DNA from 2 places in the Mesorhizobium sp. B2-5-4 genome. Region 1 is predicted to be linked to the other one. Evidence: riboswitches for the same ligand, from Rfam matches in the RefSeq annotation. Region 1 holds a riboswitch; the other holds the start of a gene.
What was found. A riboswitch is a leader RNA that binds a small molecule or an ion and turns the genes downstream of it on or off. The one in region 1 is predicted to bind S-adenosylmethionine.
Positions count from the first base shown of each region.

Region 2: it holds a riboswitch for S-adenosylmethionine, as region 1 does, so the genes downstream of both, FJ492_RS25985 (O-succinylhomoserine sulfhydrylase) here and FJ492_RS09450 (homoserine O-acetyltransferase) in region 1, are expected to answer to the same signal.

Region 1 is NZ_VFUR01000006.1:93,747-105,955, reverse strand. Features, by position in the region: gene FJ492_RS09500 (lysoplasmalogenase family protein) at 1-272, shown strand, start outside; gene FJ492_RS09495 (cupin domain-containing protein) at 269-688, opposite strand; gene gloB (hydroxyacylglutathione hydrolase) at 711-1,478, opposite strand; gene FJ492_RS09485 (methyltransferase domain-containing protein) at 1,676-2,464, shown strand; gene FJ492_RS09480 (ABC transporter ATP-binding protein/permease) at 2,606-4,423, shown strand; gene FJ492_RS09475 (DUF1194 domain-containing protein) at 4,524-5,327, shown strand; gene FJ492_RS09470 (glycosyltransferase family A protein) at 5,341-6,276, opposite strand; gene FJ492_RS09465 (glycosyltransferase) at 6,565-7,587, opposite strand; gene FJ492_RS09460 (Stf0 family sulfotransferase) at 7,666-8,514, opposite strand; gene metW (methionine biosynthesis protein MetW) at 8,460-9,074, opposite strand; gene FJ492_RS09450 (homoserine O-acetyltransferase) at 9,133-10,365, opposite strand; SAM riboswitch at 10,485-10,562, opposite strand; gene hisC (histidinol-phosphate transaminase) at 10,699-11,808, shown strand; gene FJ492_RS09440 (prephenate/arogenate dehydrogenase family protein) at 11,814-12,209, shown strand, end outside.
Region 2 is NZ_VFUR01000029.1:189-12,397, forward strand. Features, by position in the region: gene apaG (Co2+/Mg2+ efflux protein ApaG) at 1-337, opposite strand, end outside; gene FJ492_RS25980 (ceramide glucosyltransferase) at 557-1,708, shown strand; gene FJ492_RS25985 (O-succinylhomoserine sulfhydrylase) at 1,736-2,926, opposite strand; SAM riboswitch at 2,983-3,060, opposite strand; gene FJ492_RS25990 (2'-deoxycytidine 5'-triphosphate deaminase) at 3,200-4,291, shown strand; gene araD1 (AraD1 family protein) at 4,400-5,392, opposite strand; gene mmsB (multiple monosaccharide ABC transporter permease) at 5,595-6,887, opposite strand; gene mmsA (multiple monosaccharide ABC transporter ATP-binding protein) at 6,884-8,416, opposite strand; gene chvE (multiple monosaccharide ABC transporter substrate-binding protein) at 8,516-9,586, opposite strand; gene FJ492_RS26015 (LysR family transcriptional regulator) at 9,878-10,867, shown strand; gene FJ492_RS28920 (hypothetical protein) at 10,954-11,448, opposite strand; gene FJ492_RS26025 (Stf0 family sulfotransferase) at 11,600-12,209, shown strand, end outside.

The DNA of each region.
Region 1 (12,209 bases):
CGGCGCTCTGGCGCCGTGTCGGTCCCGGCCTGCGTAGTCCGATCGCGGCCTATATCCTTGCGATCCTGGCCATGGGCATGTCGGCGCTGACGACAAACAGTAGCTGGGTGATCGGCGGCGTGATGCTGTTCATGGCATCGGACGGGCTGCTCGCCACGGAGAAATTCCTGGTCGCCGCCATATCACCGCAGCGTGCCTTGATGCGCCTCGCCGTCTGGGTGCTGTACTACGCCGCCCAGTTCGCGATTACCCTGGGTTTCCTGCTGGGTTAGGGCTGCCAGCCCGGCTCGGCGAGTTCGAAGGCGGCGAAATCGAAACCCGGCGCGACGGTGCAGCCGACCAGCGTCCACTCGCCCAGGCTGCGCGCGGATTGCCACCAGCCTGCCGGCACGACGATTTGCGGCCGTTCGCCCGCCGCGAGGTCGATGCCGAGAACCTGCTCGATAATGGCGCCGCCTTCTTCCCACATCGACAGCGCCAGCGGGGCACCGGCATAAAAATGCCAGACCTCGGCGGCGTCCCTGACCCGATGCCAGGCCGAAAGCTGGTGCCGTTCCAGCAGGAAATAGATGGCGGTCGAATGACCCCGCACGCCGCCGGCTTCGTCACGAAAAGTTTCCGCGTACCAGCCTCCTTCCGGATGCGGCTTCAGTGCGAGCGTTGCTATGATTTCCGCGGAACTGGTCATCGGCAGAAAGCCAACACGGCGCTCAGAAATTGTCCTTGCGCTTGCGGATCTCGGCGAAGACCTCGGCATCTCCAGCCTTCTCCATGCCCAGATGCTTGCGGATTGCCGGATCGTGCCAGCGCAGGAAGGGGTTGGTCGACAGTTCCTCGCCGATCGTCGTCGGCAGCGTCGGCTTGTTGTCGACCCGCAGCGCCTCGATCCGCGCGGCACGCTCCTTCAATGCCGAATTGGTGGGGTCGATGCTCAGCGCGAAACGGGCATTGGCGAGCGTATATTCGTGGCCGCAATAGACTGTCGTCTCGGCCGGAAGGGCCGCGAGCTTCTTCAGCGATTCGTACATCACCGGCGGCTTGCATTCGAACAGCCGGCCGCAACCCAGCGCGAACAGCGTATCCGCGGTGAACGCCACTTTCGATGCCGGCAGATGGTAGGAGACATGGCCGGCGGTATGTCCGGGCGTGGCGATCACCTCGATGCGCTCATCGCCGAGATGAAGGATGGAGCCTTCTTCGACGGTTTCGTCGATGCCGGGAATCTTGGCCTTTTCCGCCTCCGGGCCGACAATGCGCAGCTTGAAGCGCTCCTTGAGCGCCAGATTGGCCTCGACATGGTCGACATGGTGATGCGTGGTCAGGATCATCGTCGGCGTCCAGCCGGTGCGCTTGATCGCGGCGAGGATCGGCGCCTCCTCGGGCGCGTCGACGATTGCGGTCTGGCCGCTTTCGGGATCATGCACCAGCACACCGAAATTGTCGGTGCGGCACATGAACTGTTCGATTTCGACCGGCATCGCATCTCTCCATTTACCGCTGCAGACATAGGGTGCCGCTGCGTGAATGTCATCCCGGATGTGAAAGCGAATGACATCCGGAATGTCAAAGCGAATGGCGTCCGAATGTCATCCTGGAATGTCAAATTGAGATCCGCCGTGCCGCCCGCTGTGGACCTTTTGTTGAATCCGCCCGATATCACGGCTACATCCCTGACATGCATTCCGACATCGTCGACCTTCGCTCCTTCTATTCGACAACGCTCGGCCGGTTCGCCGAGCGTTCGATCACCATGGCGCTATCGTCTATATGGGCCGCGGTGCCCAATGAGCGGCTGGTAGGTCTCGGCTATACTTTGCCCTGGCTGGAGCGCTTCGGCTCCGACGCCGAGCGGGTCTTCGCCTTCATGCCGGCGACCCAGGGCGCCGTGGTTTGGCCGGCGACGGGGCCGACGGCAACGGCACTGGTCTTCGACGAGGAGCTGCCGCTGGTCGATTCCTGCATCGACCGCATGCTGCTCGTCCATTCGCTCGAACATGTCGAGAACCCGCGCGAGACACTGAACGAGATCTGGCGGGTGCTGTCGCCGGCGGGGCGCGTCGTCATCGTCGTGCCCAACCGGCGCGGCGTTTGGGCACGCTTCGAACATACGCCGTTCGGCAACGGGCGGCCTTTCTCACGCGGGCAGCTCACCGAGCTGCTGCGCGAGGCGAATTTCACGCCCGCCGCCTGGTCCGATGCGCTGTTTTTCCCGCCATCGCGACGGCGCTTCATGATGCGCTTCCACAATGTGCTGGAGCGCGCCGGCCGGCGGCTGTGGCCGATCTTCTCCGGCGTCATTGTCGTGGAAGCGCAGAAGCGACTTTATCAAGGCGTGCCGGTGGCCCAGCGCGCGTCTCGTCGCGTCTTCGTGCCGGTGCTGTCGCCACATGGCGCGACACGGCTTGGCCGGCGGGCCGAGGGTAGCGGTACGGCATCGTCGGCTCGGCAAGCGACATCGTCGTGATCGCGATGGAAACTTGCTCGCGCGGCATCTTTCCGACCTATCTGTCGTGCTGGGCTCGCAAAGTGGTTGAGGGGCTGCCGCCGTCGGCGCTCTTCATCTCATCCGGTTTCAGCTTCGCTACTTAACGCAAGGACTTTGGCTATGGCTGATCAACTGGACAATCAGGCCACCGTTCAGCCGGTCGCCGTGGTCAGCAGCCTGCGCGATCAGGTGGCGGCGATCAAGCGGGCGCTGATAGAATCGCCGGTTCGCAAATGGTTGCTGTGGACGTCGGCCGGCATCATGGCCGTCATCGTCGCGACGTCGATTGGCCAGGTTCTGCTCAATCGCTGGAACCAACCCTTTTACGACGCGCTCGCGCGCCGCGACATGGCCGCCTTCCTGCATCAGCTTCTCGTCTTTGCCATGATCGCTAGTGGGCTGCTGGTGCTCAACATCGGCCAGACCTGGCTCAACCAGATGATCCGGCTGAAGTTGCGCGAGGCGCTGACGCTGGATTTGATCGACCAGTGGATGCGGCCGGCGCGTGCTTTCCGGCTGGCCAATGCCGGCGCCATCGGCGTCAATCCCGATCAGCGCATGCAGCAGGATGCCGCGCATCTGTCGGACCTGTCGACCGATCTTGGTGTCGGCCTGCTGCAGTCCTTCATCCTGCTGGTGTCTTTCGTCGGCGTGTTGTGGGAGCTGTCTTCGGGTTTCGTGTTCCACATTGGCGGCTGGTCGCTGGCGATACCGGGCTACATGGTCTGGGCGGCGTTCCTCTATGCCGGCACCGCCTCCTGGCTGAGTTGGCTGGTCGGGCGGCCGCTCATCCGCCTCAACAGCGACCGCTACACGCGCGAAGCGGAGCTGCGCTCCTCGATGGTGCGCGTCAACGAGAATGTCGATGCCATCGCGCTGTACCGTGGCGAGAATGATGCCAAGAGACGGCTCGAACTCGACCTCGGCACGGTGCTGGGTGCCATGCGCCGCATCTACACCGCCCAGATCAACCTGTCCTGGGTAACCGACACCTATGGCTGGATCACCGTCGTGGCGCCGATCCTGGTCGCCTCGCCGGTCTATTTCTCGGGCGATATCAGCTTTGGCGGCCTGATGATGGCGGTCGGCGCCTTCAACCAGGTGCATTCGTCGTTGCGCTGGTTCATCAACAACATCGGCAGTATCGCCGACTGGCGTGCCACGCTGATGCGTGTCGCCGACTTCCGCATCGCGCTCGATGAAACCGATGTGCTGCACGACAAGGAGAAGCGTATCTCCTTCGATCAGAACGCCAATGGCAGCCTGACGTTGGAGAAACTCCAGGTGGCCTCGCCGGAGGGCTGTACGAAGCTCTCCGACCAGCATGTCGAAATCCATGCCGGCGAGCGTGTGATGATCACCGGCGAGCCCGGCGCCGGCAAGACGCTGTTCTTCCGCGCCATTGCCGGCCTGTGGCCGTGGGGGAGCGGAAAGATCGGCATGCCGGCGGGAGAAGCCCCCATCTTCGTGCCTCGTGTCCCGTATTTCCCGGCTGGCACGCTGCGCGAGGTTCTTGACCATCCCTATGGTGTTGCTCCTGCAAGCGATGCAGAGATCTCGGCGGTGCTTGGCGAAGTCGGCCTCGGGCGGCTGTCATCCTCGCTCGACCGGTCGGCCCGCTGGGAGCGGGAGTTGGGCGATGACGAACAGCGATCGCTCGCCTTCGCCAGGCTCGCCTTGCGGAAGCCGAAATGGGTGGTTATCGATGAAGCGATGGATGCATTCGACGGCCCGTCGCTAAGGCGCGTGCTGTCGCTGCTGGATAAGCATCTGAAGGACGCCGCGATCATCAATATCGGACGCGGCCTGCACAACAATCAGTTCTTCCCGCGGTCCCTGACGATCGTGAAGGATACCGGCGCGCCCGCCCTGAAACCCGCCCCCGTCCGGGCAGGTGCGATGGAACCGCCGCCAGTCGCCGTACGGCGCAAGGCATAGAACAGCCGGCATTCGGACCGGCCGGGCGCGCGCCTGCCACAAGCTTTATTTCGCCGTGATCGCGAGCGATGTTGCGATCGAAACATCGCTTGTGCTGGCCATGCTTAATACGATGAGCCTGCTTGCCTGCCTGGCTTGCGCCGAGGCCGCTCCGGTTCCTTCGGCGCCGGATACGCTGACCGTCGACGTCGAACTGGTGCTGGCGGTCGATATCTCCCTGTCGATGGACGAGACCGAGTTCGCCCTTCAACGCGCCGGCTACGTCGAGGCGCTGCGGCATGCCGATTTCATCGAGGCGGTCCGTTCCGGCCATACGGGCCGCATTGCGCTCGCCTATTTCGAGTGGGCCGGCACGGTACGCGACGACGCGGTCATCGGCTGGCAGATCATCGACGGCGCCGAGAGCGCCAACAGCTTTGCCGACAAGCTTGCGGCCCGCCCCTTCCGGAGTTTCCGCGGCACCTCGATTTCAAGCGCGCTTGCTTTCGGCACCGAGCTTTTCGACGGCACCAATTTCGCGGGCGAACGCAGCGTCATCGACATATCTGGCGACGGCCCCAACAATATCGGGCCGCCGGTCACCGTGACGCGTGATGCGGCCATTGCCAAGGGCATAGTCGTCAACGGCCTACCGATCCTGATCAAGCCATCGCCGACCTTCAGCCATCTCGATCAGTATTATGCGCAGTGCGTGACCGGCGGACCTGGTTCCTTCGTGCTGCCGATCCATGCGGCCGCCGAATTCTCGACGGCGATCCGGCGCAAGCTGATTCTGGAAGTCAGCGGCATTCAGGACAAGCCCAAAATCACGCCTGTCGAGATGGACGCCCCGATCGACTGCCTTCTGGGGGAACGGGACAGGCGGTTCCTGTCGGATCCCTATTTCCCGGAACTGGACCGATAGGCCTGGCCGTGGGTCAGGCAGGCCGGGCGCCAAACTCGTTGCGGAACGTGTTGAAGAGATCGCGGCGCCAGCGCCGGCCCTGGACATAACCGTTGACCAGTTCCGGCAAGGAGTAGCCAAGCGCCTTCGACGACCGATTGGCCATATAGCCCTCGAACGCCTCCGGTATCCGGCCCCTGAGAATATCGGCGATGATCTGCCGTGAGATCATGTAGGGCGGAATGTGCGGGTAGGAGCGGGCGATATGCGGGTGCTTGCCCATCAGATTGGCATAGGCTTCGACATAGCCTGTCCTGCGGCCCGAAATCGAATTCTCCGAATTGTATTTCGTCCAGTCGATATCTCCCGACAATTGCGCGCCGAACCGCTGCGCGAGGCGCAGCAGCAACTCCCGGTCCTGCATCCGGGTGATGTCGCTGTCATAGCCGCCAACCGCCAGCAGGGCCTCGCGGCGGGCCGATATCGCTGAGCCGGCGATGAAGATCGTCTGCGCCACAAGCGTGCGCTCCAGTACCATGGAACTCACGAATGCCTCGGGATTGATGCAGTTGGTGGCGCGGCCGCTCTTCAGCGAGACGTATGAGCTCAGCAATACTTCGAGCGACGGATCGTCATCGAACCGGGCCAGCGTGCGCTCAAGCCGGTGCGGCAGGTAGACGTCGTCGGAATCGAGAAATGTCACCACGGGGGTCCGCGCACGTTCGATGCCGGCGTTCCTGGCGGCGTTGGCGCCGCGCCATTTCGCGCCGACATAGATCAGCCGCGGATCGCTGACGCGGGCGAGCGCCGCCTCGGTTCCGTCGGTCGAGCCATCGTCGACGACGATATGCTCGAACCGCGGCATGCTCTGGGAAAGCACGCTTTCGACGGCGCGGAGCACCGTTTCGCGCCGGTTGTGGGTCGGTGTGATGACCGTGATGAGGGGCGCCTGCTCCGTCTTCCCGGTCATATCGCGTCAGCCGTCTTGAGCGCAAAAACACACTTCGCGCCAGGTCCTTTGATCTTCAGGATGGTTGAACGGATCGGACTTCCCCTGGATGGCCCTCATCGGATTCGGCGCGACGCTACAAAGAACAACCTGTTATGTCATCCTATTCTGCTGTCGTTCGACCGACAAGGCGTGATGAATTCCGGCTCCTGAAGCTTTAACCGCAACACCATCGCTGCCTTCCATGCTTGCGAAGTGGCGTTGACGATCAATTTTCGCAAGGGCGATCGAATCCACCGCTAAAATCTGCTAGCTGTGCCCGACATAGTCGGGCACGATCTCGATGTCGTCGCTGACCAGGCCTGTAGCGAGACTGAACTGGCCCCAAAACGCCAAACTGTAGAATGCAAGGCCGACAAGAAGGGAAAACGGAATCTGCCAAAGCGGCATCCCGGTGCCCCCTGCATGGCCGATAATCCGTCTTGTGGTGCGCCATGACATGGTGAACCAACGGCTGAAGGACTTGACGACCCGTTGCGTGCGGCCAGGCGATTTGAGCTCCACGAACTTTCGGTCGGCGTCTCTGCCCGTGACCAGGGCGCGCCAGAAAAAAAATCGCCAGCCCCGCGGTGAGTAATGGTAGACGCGTGCGTTGACATTACGAATTGTGCGGCCTTCGCGTTGCAGTTCGCGCATCAGCAATGTGCACGAGACCTTGAAGCCATTGTGTCTTGGAAAAGGATGATCGACGATCCAGTCGCGCCGAAACCCTACATTGTTGGCGTTCATCGCTCGTTTCGAGGCAAACCGCTTGTCCCCGTGAGCCATTGGGAAAAACCAGATCAGTGCAAACGTCCTCGAAAAGAAATCATCGTATGAAAGATAAGTATATCCATTCACACACATGACTTCTGGATCGTTAAAGGGCTCAAGCAAACCTGATAGCCAGCCTGGTTCGGCCACTACATCGGAATCGGTGAAAATGATGATATCCCCGTCCGTTGCCAATATGCCGTTGTTTTTTAGATCGTAGTATCGGCCCCCGGGAAAAGCGGTAAAGATCAGATCGGCAACTTGTTCCAGCTGTGGCGCTACCGCCCTGACGTCGATACGAAGCGATCCAGCGTCGGCGTCCGTGCCGCCGTGAGAGATAACAACCTTAGGTCTGTGCAAGTCGGCTGAAGGAACCGTGGTGATTTCACGTGCCAAGGCCTTCAGGCCAATGCCGACTTCGTCCCAATCGATGGACTTGGCGTTCTCCATCTCCACCACGAGGGAATATGTTGGGTGTGGTTCAACCATTTCCGCATGGACCATATCGCTGCGTCGCACTGGCGATAGTCCCTGCAAGTCGGCCTAAAGGCAACCCTTTCAAGATCACGCGGGGGTGTTTCCCAACAATACTGACGATCAGCCACCGCCACCAAATCGGGACCAAAGGGAACCGCGAGTGCGGTCAACCGGGAATCTTGAAGTGTCTGAATATTGCGCCAAGAAACGCTGCCGCCATTCTACATTGACGGTGTCTCGTTGAATTGCGAGGCCGGACGCAAAGCCAAATCCGACGTCACGGGCAAGCTTGGCGTCAACGAGACCAGCGATTTTCTTAAGACTGGTCTGCGGGTCCTGCAAAAGATCCTCATATGTCAACGACAGGAAAGGCACCCCGTTTTTTGCAAACCAGAGGTCCCAAACCAGATTTTCCAGCACAAGTTTATCAAGCGACTGTGCTATCGCCGCGCCGTCGTAACGTGGCGCATTGTTGGCGGTCTCGGTAGAACGGAATCGGCCGGTCTGACGGGCGCGCGCCCAGGAGATTGCCTGGCCAAGGAGATCGCGGCGCGTCAAACGGACATAGCGCAATTCTGGGAGGGTGGCTGGCAGGTCGATGGTTCTAGCCACTTGAGAAAATTGGCTGGCAAACAGTTTGACTGCGTAAATTCCGGAAGAGGATCGCCCATCCCTCAATGCCCGCAAGACTTGAGCGCGGGGATCGCGAGGATAGTTCGGCAATTCAAGAAGACGGCGGCCGCCGAACCACTCCAAAGGGTTGCCAAGCCCGGCGGCTGCCATCAATCCAGCGAGATGGTTGCTGCCGCTGCGCGGTGACGTGCAGACCAGAATTCCAGCTTTTATGCCAGACAGGATGTCAGGTGGTATTTCAACCGGAAGAGGCCGTCTGCGAAAGAGATGCATGGCAACCACTACCGCTTCAGCAGGAACACAGCCTGTTGGCCACAGAAATTCCAGAACCACCATGGCATCGACAGGCCGATCTTCTGGCCGTTTGCGTCGAGCGCGGTCGCCTTTTCCACCGTCGCACCAAGCTCTTCGCACAGATTGACGAAGTCACGGATGGTGCAGAAGTGGATGTTGGGCGTGTCGTACCAGGAATAGGGCAGATCCTTGGTCACCGGCATTCGGCCCTTGACGAACAGCGACAGGCGCACCCGCCAATGGCCGAAATTGGGGAAGGAGACGATCGCCCGATTGCCGATCCTGAGCAGTTCGTCGAGCACCAGTTTTGGATTGCGGGTGGCCTGCAGGGTCTGCGACAGGACGACGAAGTCAAAACCCTTGTCGGGATAGAATTCGAGATCCTTGTCAGCATCGCCCTGGATGACCGAGAGGCCGCGCGCCACGCATTCGTTGACGCCGCGCTGCGACAACTCGAGCCCGCGGCCGTCGACCTGCTTGCTTTCCTGCAGCAATTCGAGCAGCGAACCATCGCCCGAGCCGACGTCGAGCACGCGCGATTGCGGCGGGATGAGGTTGGCGACGACCTCGAGGTCGACACGCTGGCTGCCGTTGACGCTCATGGTTTCGCCTCCTGAGCGGCGCACGACCATGGTCCGGAAAGTCCGCAACTCTTCGGGGTCATGGCTTCACCTTTCTGTTTGGCGCATGACCTTGATCCGAAAAGTCCGCAACTTTTCGGGGGCATGCGCTGAGCCCCCTGGCGCGCGCGGCCGAGCCGATGAAGCCGTTGATGGCGGCAAACAGTTCCGGTTCGTCGAGCAGGAAGGCGTCGTGGCCGCGATCGGTCTCGATCTCGACGAAGGATACCGAGGCGCCGGCGGCGTTGAGCGCATGAACGATGGAGCGGCTCTCTTCGGTCGGAAACAGCCAATCCGACGTGAAGGACACCAGGCAGAAGCGGGTTTTGGTGCCGGCAAAGGCGTCCGCCAGCCGGCCGCCATGGTCGGCGGCGAGGTCGAAATAATCCATCGACCGTGTCATGTAGAGGTAGGAGTTGGCGTCGAAACGGTCGACGAAGGTCATGCCCTGGTGGCGCAGGTAGCTCTCGATCTGGAAATCGGCATCGAAGCCGAAGGTCAGCGCTTCGCGGTCCTGCAGGTTACGGCCGAATTTGCGGTGCAGGGCGGCTTCCGACAGATAGGTGATGTGGGCGGCCATGCGCGCCACCGCCAGCCCCTTTTCCGGGCGCTTGCCGTGCTCGAAATATTTGCCTCCATGCCAGTCCGGATCGGCCATCACGGCCTGCCGCCCGACCTCGTGGAAAGCGATGTTCTGTGACGAATGGCGCGCGCCTGTGGCGATCGGCAGTGCCGAAAAAACCCGTTCGGGATAGCTCGACGCCCATTGCAGCACCTGCATGCCGCCCATCGAACCGCCCAGCACGCAGAACAGCTTCTCGATGCCGAAATGGTCGACCAGCATCTGCTGCGCACGCACCATGTCACGGATGGTGATGACCGGAAGGTCGAGCCCATATGGCTTTCCCGTGGCGGGGTTGGTCGAGGCCGGCCCGGTGGAACCAAGACAGCCGCCGATGACGTTGGAGCAGATGACGAAGAAGCGGCTGGTGTCGATGATCTTGCCGGGGCCTATCAGCACTTCCCACCAGCCTGGCTTGCCGGTCACCGGATTGGTGCTGGCGACATGCTGGTCGCCGGTCAGCGCATGGCAGACGAGGATGGCATTGGAACGGGCGTCGTTCAGCGTGCCATAGGTCTGGTAGGCGATCTGGAATGGCGACAGCAGCGTGCCGGCGTCGAGCTTGAGCGGCTTGTCGGGCCCAAAACGCAACACCGGGCTCGACGGTTGGTCGGCCTCGTTGTTGGTCTTTCCTGCACGCAGAACAGCCATCACGTCTCTCTTGCTGCACCGTGCTTTTGCGGAAATCGCTGCCGATCTCCGCGCCGCCGATGCGTTCGTCCGGCCGGTCGCGGACAATAAAAAACCGGCATTGCCTTCGCAAAGCCGGTTACGTCACGCAAACGGCCCTTTAGCGAATTGTTTAACGTGGCTGCAAGCCGACCGGCCAAATCACCACGGAACTGTCCCTGTCCTTCTAGAACCCGCCCGCCTCGCCGTCAATGCCGGCGGCCGGCACCACTGCCGCCCCTCGACATTGCCTGCCGTGGCTTGTATTTCCGCAGCGGCTTCCGGATGGAGGCGTTTTCGACGGATTTTGCAAAAATGAACCAGACATCTGATCAGGCACGTCCGACCCCGCGCGCGGGCATCATGGACATAGACGCCTACGTGCCCGGCAAGAGCACGGCGCCGGCCGGTGTCGCCAAGGTCCACAAGCTGTCGTCGAACGAGAATCCGCTTGGGCCCTCGCCGAAGGCGATCGAGGCCGCGCGTGAGGTCGCCGGCAAACTCGACATCTATCCCGATGGCACCGCCAGGCGGTTGCGCGAGGCGATCGCCGAGGTGCATGGCCTCAACGCGCAGAACATCATCTGCTCGAATGGTTCCGACGAGATCCTCGGCCTGCTGGCGCAGACCTATCTCGCGCCCGGCGACGAGGCCATGTTCACCGAACACGCCTTCATGGTCTACAAGATCTATATCCAGTCGGCGGGCGCCACCCCGGTGGTGGTCAAGGAGACCGACGAGCGCGCCGACATCGATGGGATGCTGGCGGCTGTCACACCGCGCACGAAAATCGTGTTCCTGGCCAATCCCAACAACCCGACCGGCACCTATGTGCCGTTCCAGGAGGTGCGCCGGCTGCATGCCGGACTGCCGAAAAACGTGCTTCTGGTGCTCGACGCGGCCTATGCCGAATATGTCCGCCGCAACGACTATGAAGCCGGCATAGAACTTGTCGGCAGCGCTGAGAACGTGGTGATGACGCGCACCTTCTCCAAGATCGGCCTCGGCGGCGCGCGCATCGGCTGGATGTATGGTCCAATGCACATTGTCGACGCCATCAACCGCGTGCGCGGGCCCTTCAACGTCAATGCGACGGCGATCGAAGCCGGCATCGCCGCGATCCGCGACCGCGCCCATGTCGAGCGCAGCGTGGCGCATAACGAGACCTGGCTCGCCTGGCTGAGCGAAGAGATGACCGGGCTCGGACTGCGGGTGACGCCGAGCGTCGGCAATTTCCTGCTCATTCATTTTCCCGACGACCAGAAGCATTCGGCGGCGGCTGCTGATGAGTATCTGAGCGCGCGCGGCTATATATTGCGGCGCGTTTCAGGCTACGGCTTTCCCAACGCGCTGCGCATGACGGTCGGCACTGAAGAGGCCAATCGCGGCGTTGTCGCCGCGCTCACGACATTCCTGAAAAGCTAGAAACCATGGCATCTCCGATGTTTGAAAAAATCGCACTGGTCGGCATTGGCCTGATCGGTTCGTCGCTCGCCCGCGTCATTCGCCGTGAGGGTTTGGCTCGCCAAGTCGCCATCTCGACCCGCAGCGCGGCAACGCTCAAGCGAGCCGAAGAACTGGGCCTCGGCGATTCCTACACCACGGCTGCCAGGGAAGCGGTCCACGATGCCGATCTGATCATCGTCTCGGTGCCGGTCGGTTCGTCCGGCGCGGTGGCGCAGGAAATCGCGCCGGCGCTGAAAAAGGGGGCGGTCCTCACCGATGTCGGCTCGACCAAGGCGTCGGTCATCGCGCAGATGCAACCGCATGTGCCTGATGGCGTCCATTTCATTCCCGGCCACCCGCTGGCGGGCACCGAAAAATCC
Region 2 (12,209 bases), on a different contig from region 1:
TGTCGAACGTCTCGCCGCGCTTGTTGCGCATCGTGTAGCGTCCGACCATGATCCCGGACGGTGTCGAGAGCGGGCAGCCGGACGTATATTGATAGCTGTCGCCGGGATTGAGCTCCGGCTGGTCGCCGACAACGCCCGGCCCGCGCACTTCCTCGACCCGGCCAGCACCATCGGTGATGTGCCAGTAGCGCGACAACAACTGCACGAACTCGTCCGACTGGTTGTCGATCGTTATCTGATAGCCCCAGACATAGCGGTTCTCCGAGGGATCCGAACGGTCCTCGAGATAGAACGGCCTGACCTGCACTTCGATGTTGCGCGTCACGGCGCGGTACATGAGCGGCTCCAAACAATCCGACGATTTTCGACGCTCCCGGTGAGCAGGTCAACGTGCGCGTCTTGTCGCGCCCAGCCTTGAAGCGCAGGTGCCGACAAAGAATGTCATTTAAGTGACACACGACAATGGTGGTGTGCACGAACCGGGCGACTCGGCGCTCTGTCGAACTGTTGAAAACGGCCATGATGCGGGCCGCCTTTCCGGAGTGACCAGATCTCGATGGAACTCACCTTCATAGCCGCCTCGCTTTCGACCGCTCTCATCTTCTCAAACGCCGCCAGCATTTCGCTTGCCGCCTCACGGCTGAAACGGCGCGGCACGATCGCCCCGCCCGCCGGCAAGTCGCAACCGGTATCGATCGTCGTCCCGTCGCGGGGCGTCGAGGCATTCACGCATGAAACGCTGGAACGCGCCTTCGCGCTCGACTGGCCACATTATGAGCTGATCTTCTGCGTCGCCCATGCGGACGACCCGGTGGTCAAACTGATAAACAGGGCGATTGCCCGGTTTTCCAAGGTGCCGGCCCGGCTGCTGATTGGCGATGACCGTGTCAGCGCCAATCCAAAGCTCAACAATTGCGTCAAGGGCTGGGAAGCGGCGCGCCACAACTGGGTCATCCTTGCCGATTCCAACGTCTTGATGCCGAGGGACTATGTCCAGCACATGATGGCGGCATGGCGGCCCGACACCGGTCTTGTCTGCTCGACGCCGATCGGTTCGCGACCCGAGGGTTTCTGGGCCGATGTCGAATGCGCCTTCCTCAACACATTGCAGGCCCGCTGGCAGTATGCCGGCGAGGCGCTCGGCCTCGGCTTTGCCCAGGGCAAGAGCATGCTATGGAACAAGCCGATGCTGAACGCCAATGGCGGCATTCGCGCGCTGGCCGCCGAGATCGCCGAGGACGCCGCCGCCACCAAGCTGGTCAACGGCCTCGGGCTGCGCGTCAATCTCGTAGCGGCGCCCTTCGAGCAGCCGCTCGGCCAGCGCACCGTTGGCGAGATCTGGTCGCGCCAGGCCCGCTGGGCGCGCCTGCGCCGCGTCACCTTTCCGCTGTTCTTCGCGCCGGAACTCCTGACCGGCGCAGCGGTGCCTCTCGCGCTGGCGCTGGTTGCGGCGGCGAGCGCGGGCGTCAGCCTCTGGGCAACCGTGATTGCCATGTTGGCGGCCTTCTACCTTCCGGAATGCGCGCTGGCCTTGTCCAAGGGCTGGCATCTGTCGCCGCGCATGGTCGCGGCGATGATCGCGCGCGACGTGATGCTCCCGTCCATCTGGGCGCGCGGCTGGCTCGGCGGCGCCGTCGACTGGCGCGGCAATGCCATGACCATCCGCACCAAGGCGGCCGAATTGGAGGAGACGCCGTCGCGCGCCTGATCGCCGCGGACGACGCTCCTAAGCAGCTTATCTAGCGGCCTGCAAAGCCTGCGCGATGTCTTCCAGCAGGTCGTCGGCGTCCTCCAGGCCGACAGACAGCCTGAGCGTGCCAGGCCCGATGCCGAGTTCGGCGCGGGCCTCGTCGCTCAAATTCTTGTGCGTCGTCGTCGCGGGATGGGTGATCAGGCTCTTGGCATCGCCGAGATTGTTCGAGATCAGCACGATGTCGAGGGCGTTCTGCAGGGCGAAGGCCGCCGGCTTGCCACCCTTGACGTCGAGGCAAATCAGCGTCGAGCCGCCCGACATCTGCTTCTTGACGATATCAGCCTGCGGGTGGTCGGCGCGGCCGGGATAGATGACGCGAGCGATCTGCGGCTGCTCGGCCAGGAAGTCGGCGATCCTGCCGGCGCTTTCCGTCTGCTGGCGCACGCGCAGCGGCAGCGTCTCGAGGCCCTTCAGCAAGGTCCAGGCATTAAACGGCGACAGGCTGGGGCCGGTGTGGCGGAAATAGTCGTGCAGGTTTTCGTCGATCCACTTCTTGTCCGATAGTATGACACCGCCCAGACAGCGGCCCTGGCCGTCAATGTGCTTGGTGGCCGAGTAGACGACGATGTGCGCGCCAAGCTGCAACGGCTTCTGCTGCAGCGGCGTAGCGAAGACGTTGTCGACGACAAGCCGCGCGCCGATCGAGTTGGCAAGCGAGGCAACGGCCGCGATGTCGACGACTTCCAGCGTCGGATTGGTCGGGCTTTCCAGGAAGAACAGCTTGGTGTTCGGCCTGACCGCCTTTTCCCAATTGGCAATGTCGGTGCCGTCGACCAAAGTCGCCTCGATGCCATAGCGCGGCGCCAGCGTCTCGACCACCCAGCGGCAGGAGCCGAACAGCGCGCGCGCCGCCACTATATGGTCGCCAGCCTTGACGCTGCACAGCAGCGCCGCCGTCACCGCCGCCATGCCCGATGCCGTGGCGCGCGCGTCCTCGGCGCCTTCCAGCGCGCACATGCGCTTTTCGAACATGTCGACGGTCGGGTTGGCGTAACGCGAATAGATGAAGCCAGGCTCTTCGCCCTTGAAGCGGGCTTCCGCCGCCTGGGCGGTCTTGTAGACATAGCCCTGGGTCAGATACATCGCCTCGGAGGTTTCGCCGAAGCCGGAACGCAGGGTTCCGCCATGCACGAGTGCCGTCTGAGGTTTCCAGTTGCGCTTCTTGGTGCTCATCGCTTTGTTCCAGACACAAAAAAACCGGCCGCGAAAGTCGCAACCGGTCCATACGGCCTTGCGGCCCGACGGTCCTTTAGCGACTTGTTTAACGTGGCTGCAAGCCGACCGGCCAAATCACCACGGGATAACGACCCTTTAGACCCGCGCCACGCTTGCGTCAATTGCCGGCTTCATTAAGAGGTTTGTACCAAGGCAGGTTCCGCAAAGTGCCCAGCGGTTTGCGGCAAGAACCTGCAACAAAGGAGACCAGTCTTGGGGCGGAGCCAGACTTTGCGGCAGACAGGCATTCTTCCCGATCAGGACATTTCGGCGCTGTTCCAGTCCGGCGCGCTGAAGTCGCCGCGTGCGCTTGATGCCGACCAGATCCAGCCGGCTAGTCTTGATCTCAGATTGGGCGAAAAGGCCTGGCGGGTGCGGGCCTCGTTCCTGCCCGGTCCCAACCACAAGGTCTCGGAAAAGCTCGATCGGCTGCAGCTGCACGAGATTAGTCTGGCCGAAGGCGCGGTTCTCGAAACCGGCTGCGTCTATATCGTGCCGCTGCTCGAAAGCCTGGCCCTGCCGGCCGACATTTCGGCCTCGGCCAATCCAAAGAGCTCGACCGGTCGCCTCGACATCTTCACCCGCGTCATGACCGACCGTGGCCACGAGTTCGACAAGATCGCCGCCGGCTACAACGGTCCGCTCTATCTCGAAGTCAGCCCGCGCACCTTCCCGATCGTTGCGCGCACCGGTTCGCGCCTGTCTCAAATCCGCTTTCGCACCGGCAACGCGCTGCTTTCAGAAGCCGAACTGCATGAATTGCACAGCGCCGAGATGCTGGTCGCCACCGAGCCGCCAAACATTTCCGGAGGCGGCATCGCGCTGTCGATTGATCTCAACGGCGACAAGGATGGGCTGGTAGGCTATCGCGGCAAGCACCACACTGGCCTCATCGATGTCGACAAGCGTGCCGCCCAGGATGTCCTCGACTTCTGGGAGCCGATCCACAAGAGCGGCGCCGGCGAACTGGTGCTCGATCCCGACGAGTTCTACATCCTCGTCAGCCAGGAGGCGGTGCATGTGCCGCCGCTCTACGCCGCCGAGATGACGCCCTTCGATCCGCTGGTCGGCGAGTTCCGTGTCCACTATGCCGGATTTTTCGATCCGGGGTTCGGCCATTCGGCGGCCGGCGGCACCGGCAGCCGCGCGGTGCTCGAAGTGCGTAGCCACGAAGTGCCGTTCATCCTCGATCATGGCCAGATTGTCGGCCGGCTGGTCTACGAACACATGCTAAAGCGCCCGCAGGCGCTTTACGGGACCGATCTCGGCTCGAACTACCAGGCACAAGGCCTGAAGCTGTCCAAACATTTCCGCCCGCGCTGAACTCCCATTACCACCGGCCGATGCTTGCCCACGGGCAAGATTTAGAGGTCGAAATGGCCTCGCCCGCCCTTCGGGCCCCACCAGGGGAGAAGGCAGAGTTGGCGCCAGTTACAGCGCCTTCACCGCCACCTTCACCGGCTTTTCGATTTCCAGCGGGTTGCGCAGCGGCAGGCCGAAATCCCCGGCCTCGATCTCGAACACGTCGCCGGCTTCGGTCGTGACGCCGTCGGCGAAGGACAGCGTGGCCGTTCCGAACATATGCACATGCACATCGCCCGGCTGGCGGAACGCCGAATACTTGAAATGGTGGTGCTCGAGATTGGCGATGGTGTGCGACATGTTCGCTTCGCCCGACAGGAACGGCTTCTCCCACATTGTCCTGCCGTCGCGCACGATGCGTGACGTGCCGCGGATGTCCGAAGGCAGGTCGCCGATCAGAATTTCGGGCCCGAACGAGGCATTGCGCAGCTTGGAGTGGGCGAGGAACAGATAGTTCACGCGTTCGGTCACATGGTCCGAGAATTCGTTCGACAGCGTGAAGCCGACACGGAATGGCGCGCCGTCATCGCCGATGACATAGATCCCGGCGATCTCTGGTTCTTCGCCGGCATCCTTGGCAAAGGCCGGTGACATGAGTGCGGCACCAGGCGCGACCGCCATGGTACCGTTGCCCTTGTAGAACCATTCCGGCTGCACGCCGACCTGGCCTTTCGCGGGCTTGCCGCCTTCCAGTCCCATGCGGAACATCTTCATGGAATCGGTAAGTTGCTCCTCGCCGTCGGTGCTGAGCTTCTTGTGCATGGAATCGCGCGTCGCGGCCGAACCGAGATGCGTTAATCCCGTGCCGGTCAGATGCAGATGCGCCGGGTCGGGGTGATTGATCGGCGACAGGAGGCGGCCCCTCTTGTAGGCGGCGTCGAGATCGACCGTCTCGCCCAGTCCCTTGCGTTCGATCAGGGCCGTCAGGCCGACGCCGGTGCGGGCGGCCTCCATCGCCAGCGAATACACGCTGCGCGCTCCGTTGATGATCCGGGTCTTCCCGCCGCTGCGGGCAACGACACGGATCGTCTCGGCGTCGTCGAGAATCTGCGAGATCAGCATGATCAGTCCTCTCTCATTTATCTGTATCCGGCTGCCAATGGGCAAACCCTGACCGGCGCGGCGCGGGAACGCGCCACGGTTGAAACGTTTCGTCCGGATTGCGTTCGCGAACCTGGTCCTTCCGCGGACTTCTTGGTGCTGACGGGCCGCCGGCAGCTTCGCGATCTAGAACCCGTATGCCTCCTAGTCCTCGCCCCAGCCCTTAAGCCTTGTTCTTGTTGTAGACGTCGAAGATGACGGCCCCGAGCAGGACCAGTCCCTTGACCACCTGCTGCCAGTCGACATTGACGCCCATGATCGACATGCCGTTGTTCATCACGCCCATGATGAAGCCGCCGACCACAGCGCCGATGACCTGGCCGACGCCGCCCATCGCCGAGGCGCCGCCGATGAAGACGGCCGCGATGACGTCGAGCTCGCTGCCGAGGCCCGCTGCCGGCACGGCCTGGCCGAGACGCGCCGCGATGATCAGGCCGCCGAGCGCCGACAGCACGCCCATATTGACGAACACCAGGAGCGTCAGGCGCTCGGTGTTGATGCCCGACAGTTGCGCCGCCTTGGCGTTGCCACCCATGGCGTAGATGCGGCGGCCAATGGTCATGCGCTTGGTGACGAAGACGAACAATGAAATCAGCACGCCCATCACCAGCAGCACGATCGGCAGGCCCCGATAAGTCGCGAACTGGAAGACCAGGAACAGCGCCAGCGCGCTGCCTACCAGGATCTTGATGACGAACAGCGTGAAAGGCTCGGCCTCATAACCGTGGCGTTCGCGCTTGCGCCGCGCCCTGAAGCCGAAATAGGCGTAGGCGAGCACCGCGATCACGCCCAGCACGATCGTCGTCATGTGCAGCGTGAGCCCGCTACCCAAAATAGTCTTGCCGGCGGCATTCACCGTCGGTGGGATCAGCGTCAGCGGGCCGATTACGTCCGGGATGAAGCCGGAACTCAATGCCTTGAAACTGTCGGGAAGCGGACCGACCGAGGAGCCACCGCCAAGCAGCGCCTGGCAAATGCCGCGGAAGATCAGCATGCCGGCGAGCGTCACGATGAAACTTGGTATGCGGTGATAGGCGATCCAGTAGCCTTGCGCCCCACCGATCAACCCACCGACGATCAGGCAGACGATCGAGACCACGAGCGGGTTGCTGAACATGCCAAGCGGCCAAATGACCATCATCATGGCGGCAAGTGCGCCGATGAAGCCGGCGACCGATCCTACGCTGAGATCGATGTAGCCGGCGACGATGACCAGCAGCATGCCGAGCGCCATCACGATGATGAACGAGTTCTGCTGCACCAGGTTGCTGAGGTTGACCGGTTTGAACAGCGTTCCCGACGTCGTGTACTGGAAGAACAGCATGATGACGATCAGCGCGATGATCAGGCCGTATTCGCGCAGGTTCGTCGTCAGCGCCGAGACGGCGATGCGAGGACCCTGCTTGACGTCCTCGGCGGTGCCGCTTTGCGGCGCGGGAGCGCTGTCTGTGCTCATGATGCTTTTCCTTCTCCGCGAACAATGGCGCGCATGATTTTTTCCTGGCTGGCGTCGCTTGCCGCCATCTCGCCGACGATGCGCCCTTCGTTCATGACATATATTCTGTCCGAGATGCCGAGCAGTTCCGGCATTTCCGATGAGATGACGATGATCGCCTTGCCCTCGGCGGCGAGGCGAGCGATGATTGTATAGATTTCGTACTTGGCACCGACGTCAATGCCGCGCGTCGGCTCGTCGAGGATCAGAACTTCCGGGTCGGCGAACAGCCATTTCGATAGCACCACCTTCTGCTGGTTGCCGCCCGAGAGATTGCCGGTCAGCTGATAGACGCTGGATGCGCGGATATTGGTCTTTTTGCGATAATCGTTGGCGACGCTCATTTCGCGCATATCGTCGATGACGCCGCCATTGGAAACGCCGGCGAGGTTGGCCAACGTCACATTGTGCTTGATGTGGTCAATGAGGTTCAGCCCATAGGTTTTGCGGTCTTCGGTGACGTAGGCGATGCCGTTCTGCACCGCCTTGCCCACTGTCGAAAGGTCCACGGGCTTGCCGTTGAGCAGCACCTCGCCGCTGATGCGCCGGCCATAGGAGCGACCGAACAGGCTCATGGCGAATTCGGTGCGGCCGGCGCCCATCAGCCCGGCGATGCCGACAACTTCGCCCTTGCGCACCTTGAGGTCGATGCTCTTGATCACTTGCCGTTCGGCATGGATCGGGTGGTAGACGGACCAGTCCTTGACCTCGAAAATGACGTCGCCGATATGAGGCTCGCGCGGCGGGTAGCGATCGTCGAGGGACCGGCCGACCATGGAGGTGATGATCCGGTCCTCGCTGATGTCCTTCCTCGGCAATGTCTCGATCGTGCGCCCGTCGCGGATGACCGTCACCTTGTCGGCGACGCGGTTCACCTCATTGAGCTTATGGGAGATCAGGATTGAGGTCATGCCCTGCCGCTTGAACTCAAGTAAAAGATCGAGCAGCGCCTGGCTGTCCTTCTCGCTGAGCGATGCCGTCGGCTCATCGAGGATCAGGAGCTTCACTTCCTTGCTGAGTGCCTTGGCGATCTCGACCAACTGCTGCTTGCCGACGCCGATATGGGTGATCAGCGTCTTGGGGTCTTCCTTGAGCCCGACTTTCTTCAAAAGCCCGGACGTGCGTGCCTCGTTGGCGTCCCAGTCGATGACGCCGTAGCTGGCGTGCTCGTTGCCGAGGAAAATGTTCTCGGCGATCGACAGCATCGGCACCAGCGCAAGTTCCTGGTGGATGATGACAATGCCCTTGTGTTCGCTGTCATGGATGCCTTTGAAATGGCATTCCTGGCCCTGAAAAATGATCTGGCCATCATAGGTCCCGGAGGGATAGACGCCCGACAGCACCTTCATCAGGGTCGACTTGCCGGCGCCATTTTCGCCGACCACGGCGTGGATCTCGCCTTCCTCTACGCTGAGGTTGACGTTCGAGAGCGCCTTCACGCCGGGGAACGTCTTGGTGATGTCGCGCATCTCCAAAATCGTCGAGGTCATCAGGACAAGCTCCTAGGAGGCCGGTAAAACCCATACCGGGGTCGCTTTCAACGAAAAGGGGCCCTGCGTTGCGCAGGACCCCTGACTTTATAACCGAAATTACTTCAGGTCTTCGGCCTTGATGTAGCCGGAGTCGACGACCAGCGCCTGGTAGTTCGACTTGTCGACTTCATGCGGCGTCAACAGGATCGAGGGAACGACCTTGACGTCGTTGTTGTAGGTCTTTTCATCGAGGCCTTCCGGCTTGCCGCCCGAGAGCACCTTGTCGACCAGCTGCACCGTGGCCTTGGCCAGTTCGCGGGTGTCCTTGAACACGGTCGAGTACTGCTCGCCCGAGATGATCAGCTTGACCGAGGCGGTCTCGGCGTCCTGGCCGGTCACGATCGGCCAGGGCTGTGCCTCCGTGCCGTACCCGACAGCGCGCAGCGAGGCGGTGATGCCGCGCGACAGGCCGTCATAGGGCGACAGGACGCCATCGACGCGGCTGCCGTCCGAGTAGTTGGCCGACAGGAGGTTGTCCATGCGTGCCTGGGCGGTTGCCGCGAGCCAGCGCAGCGTGCCGACCTTGTCCATGCCGGTCTGGCCGGACTTGATCTTGATCGAGCCGTTGTCGATCAGCGGCTGCAGGACGGAGATTGCGCCATTGTAGAAGAAGAAGGCGTTGTTGTCGTCGGGCGAGCCGCCGAACAGTTCGACGTTCCACGGCTTGGTGTTCGGGAAACGCTCCTTGAGCCCCTTGACCAGCGAATTCGCCTGGATCACGCCGACGCCGAAATTGTCGAAAGTGGTGTAATAGTCGACATTGGCGGTCTTCTTGATCAGGCGGTCATAGGCGACGACGACGACGCCCGCGTCGTTGGCCTTCTGCAGCGCATCCGACAGGGTGGTGCCGTCGATCGAGGCGATGATCAGCGCCTTCGGGCCCTTGGTGATTTCATTTTCCAGCTGGCTGAGCTGGTTGGGGATGTCGTCCTGCGCGTACTGCAGGTCGACGGTGTAGCCGAGAGCCTCGAGCTGGGATTTGACGGCGTCGCCGTCATTGATCCAGCGCTGCGAGGTCTTGGTCGGCATCAGCACGCCGACAAGACCCTTGTCGGCCGCGTGCGCCTGATAGCTCATGGCAGCGATGCCAAGGGCCGCGACGGCGGCCAGCGTTTTGATGATCTTCAACTTACTCTCCCTGGTTGATGGACGCGACACCTCGGGGCTTCGCGGGCCGCGCAGCCAGACAGGAGCGCAAACGCGCCGCTGTCGGCTTTATCGATCTCCGGTATCCTCCCAATCGGCTCCGCGATGCAGTTTCAATCGATACGATTTTGGTCGTTACCGCCCTTGCACCCCGGAACGCGCGAAGGGTGGGTCGCTTTGCCATAACTGTCAAATGCGATCTTTGGTGGTTGCTATACCGAAACCGGTATGATCTAGCATGCGAAAAGGAACCGGCGGAAGGGCTGGAAGATCATGGCGGCATTGCGCGATCCCGATGCGATTCCTGTAAGTTACGAGAAGCTCCCGGGCAATGGGGAGACACTCCTGCGCAGTGGCTTGAGCTTGCGCCACATGCGCATGATCGCCGCCCTCGACGATCACGGACGGGTGAGCGCCGCGGCCCAGGTCATGAACATCTCCCAGCCGGCCGCCTCGCGCATGATCGCCGAGATGGAGGCGGTGCTCGACGTGAAGCTGTGCGAACGGCTGCCGCGCGGCGTGACCCTCACCCCCTATGGCCAGGCGCTCGCCAGGCGGGCCCGCTCGATCCTGCTCGAGATGCGCGAAGCCGACCGCGAGATTGCCGAGCTCAAGGCCGGCAAGGGCGGTTCGGTGTTCCTCGGCGCCGTGACCGCGCCGGCGATCGAATTGGCCGTGCCGGCGATTCGCGAGATCCGCCGCATCTACCCGCGCATCGAGATCACCATGCAGGTCGAAACCTCCAATGTGCTCGCCCGCGAGCTGATCGCCTCGCGCCACGACTTCATCATCGCCCGCATTCCCGACGACCTCAATCCGCGGCTGTTCGAATCCCGCGTGATCGGCGTCGAGAAAGCCTGCCTGATCGTGCGCCGCGGCCACCCGCTCGCGAGGGGTAATGTGGTGCGTCTGGAAGACACCGCTGCCTATGACTGGGTCTTCCAGTCAGGCGGTTCGCCCTTGCGCCAGGCGATGGAGAGCAATTTCCTGAACCGCAACATCGCGCTGCCGGACCGGATCTTGAATACCAGCTCGCTGCTGCTCACGCTGGTCATGGTCGCTCAATCCGATGCCATAGCGCCGGTCTCGGTGCAGGTGGCGAAGTTCATCCAGAACCCGGACGGACTTGCCGGCGCCATCGACGTCGTCCAGACCGAGTTCGACATCGAGGTCAGGCCCTACAGCCTGATCACGGTCAGGAATCGCGTACTGTCACCGGCGGCCAAGATGCTGCATGATTTCATCCTGCGTGAAGTGGGGTGATGGAACGAGAACCACCTCCGCGCGTTCAAAACCGATCGGCATGCGCGCTGGAGCCTGTTTCGGGCGAGGGAACGAGGTGTCGGTAGTTAACAGCTCGGGAGGTTTTTATGGAACGTCGGTTGTTTCTTGCTGGAATGCTTGGCGTTGCGGGGGCGGTTGCGTTTGCAAGCGTGGCCCGACCCGGCCGCGCGCTTGCCGGTGTTCCCCAGGGCAATGGAATTCTCGATGAGTTGGACAAGCCGGATCCGGCTGTCTTCGAAGGGGATGACGAGGTCGAACTGGAGCAGGTCTCCCACCGCCGTTGGCATCGCTGGAGACATCATGGTCCCGATGGCTACTGGCGTCGGCGCCATGGACGCCGCCGCGGCTGGAGACGGGTTTGCCGCAGCTACTGGCGCCACGGACGCCGCCGCGTCCGCTGCTGGCGCGAGCGCGTCTGGCTCGGCGTCTGGCTGTAATCGCTTCTGGCTGACGTCAAAGGCGGCCACCGCAGCGTGGCCGGCCTTTGCGCGTATCTTCAGGGCTCTTCGAGCCCAAGGCGCGGCGTTGATTACCCAGTTGTAACGTGTTTGGGCCTGCATTCTGCCTTAGCCTAAGGTCGAATCGACGGAACCATATAGGCCTTTGTCCGTTGAGGCGCTGTTTAAGCGGAGCTTTGACCATGGCGGGGGACCATCAAGAAGAACGGCATTCTGCAATCGACATGACGCGGGCCGCGGATCATCGGCACGCATGAAGGGCGTCGCGATACTGACCGAAGCCCGCAGCGGCTCCGAATGGCTTGGCAGCCTCACAAACAGCACGGGATTGTTCGGCAAGTCGGCCGAGTGGCTCGACACGACCAATCTGGGGTGCAAGCCGAAATCCTTCGATGATCTGCTGTCCGCCGTGATCCATCGCGGCAGGACTGCGAACGGCACGTTCGCCGTGAAGCTGTTTCCACGGCACCTTCACTGGTCGCAGGCCAAATACGGAGCCGACTTCCTGGCGGAATGCGGCCGGCGCCATGACATGGGTCTGGTCCTGCTGGAGCGACGGGACCGTCTTCGCCAAGCGATTTCCTATTGCCGGGCAAAGGCGTCGGGCCATTGGAGAAGCACGATGGGCGGCGCGGATCTGGTTCCGCAATACGACTTCGCCGGTATCTGCCAGGCCTATTTCCTGATCGAGCAGAGCTATGCCTTCTGGGAGGCTTACCTGCGGTTGGCCGATCTGCATTACGATCGCTTTTTCTATGAGGATCTGTTGGACGATCCTCGTCCTTACGTCGCGTCGGTGGCCCGGCAGTTGTCGGTGGAAATGCCGGACGGAGAGTTCGAGACGAATTTGCGCCTGCAGCGGG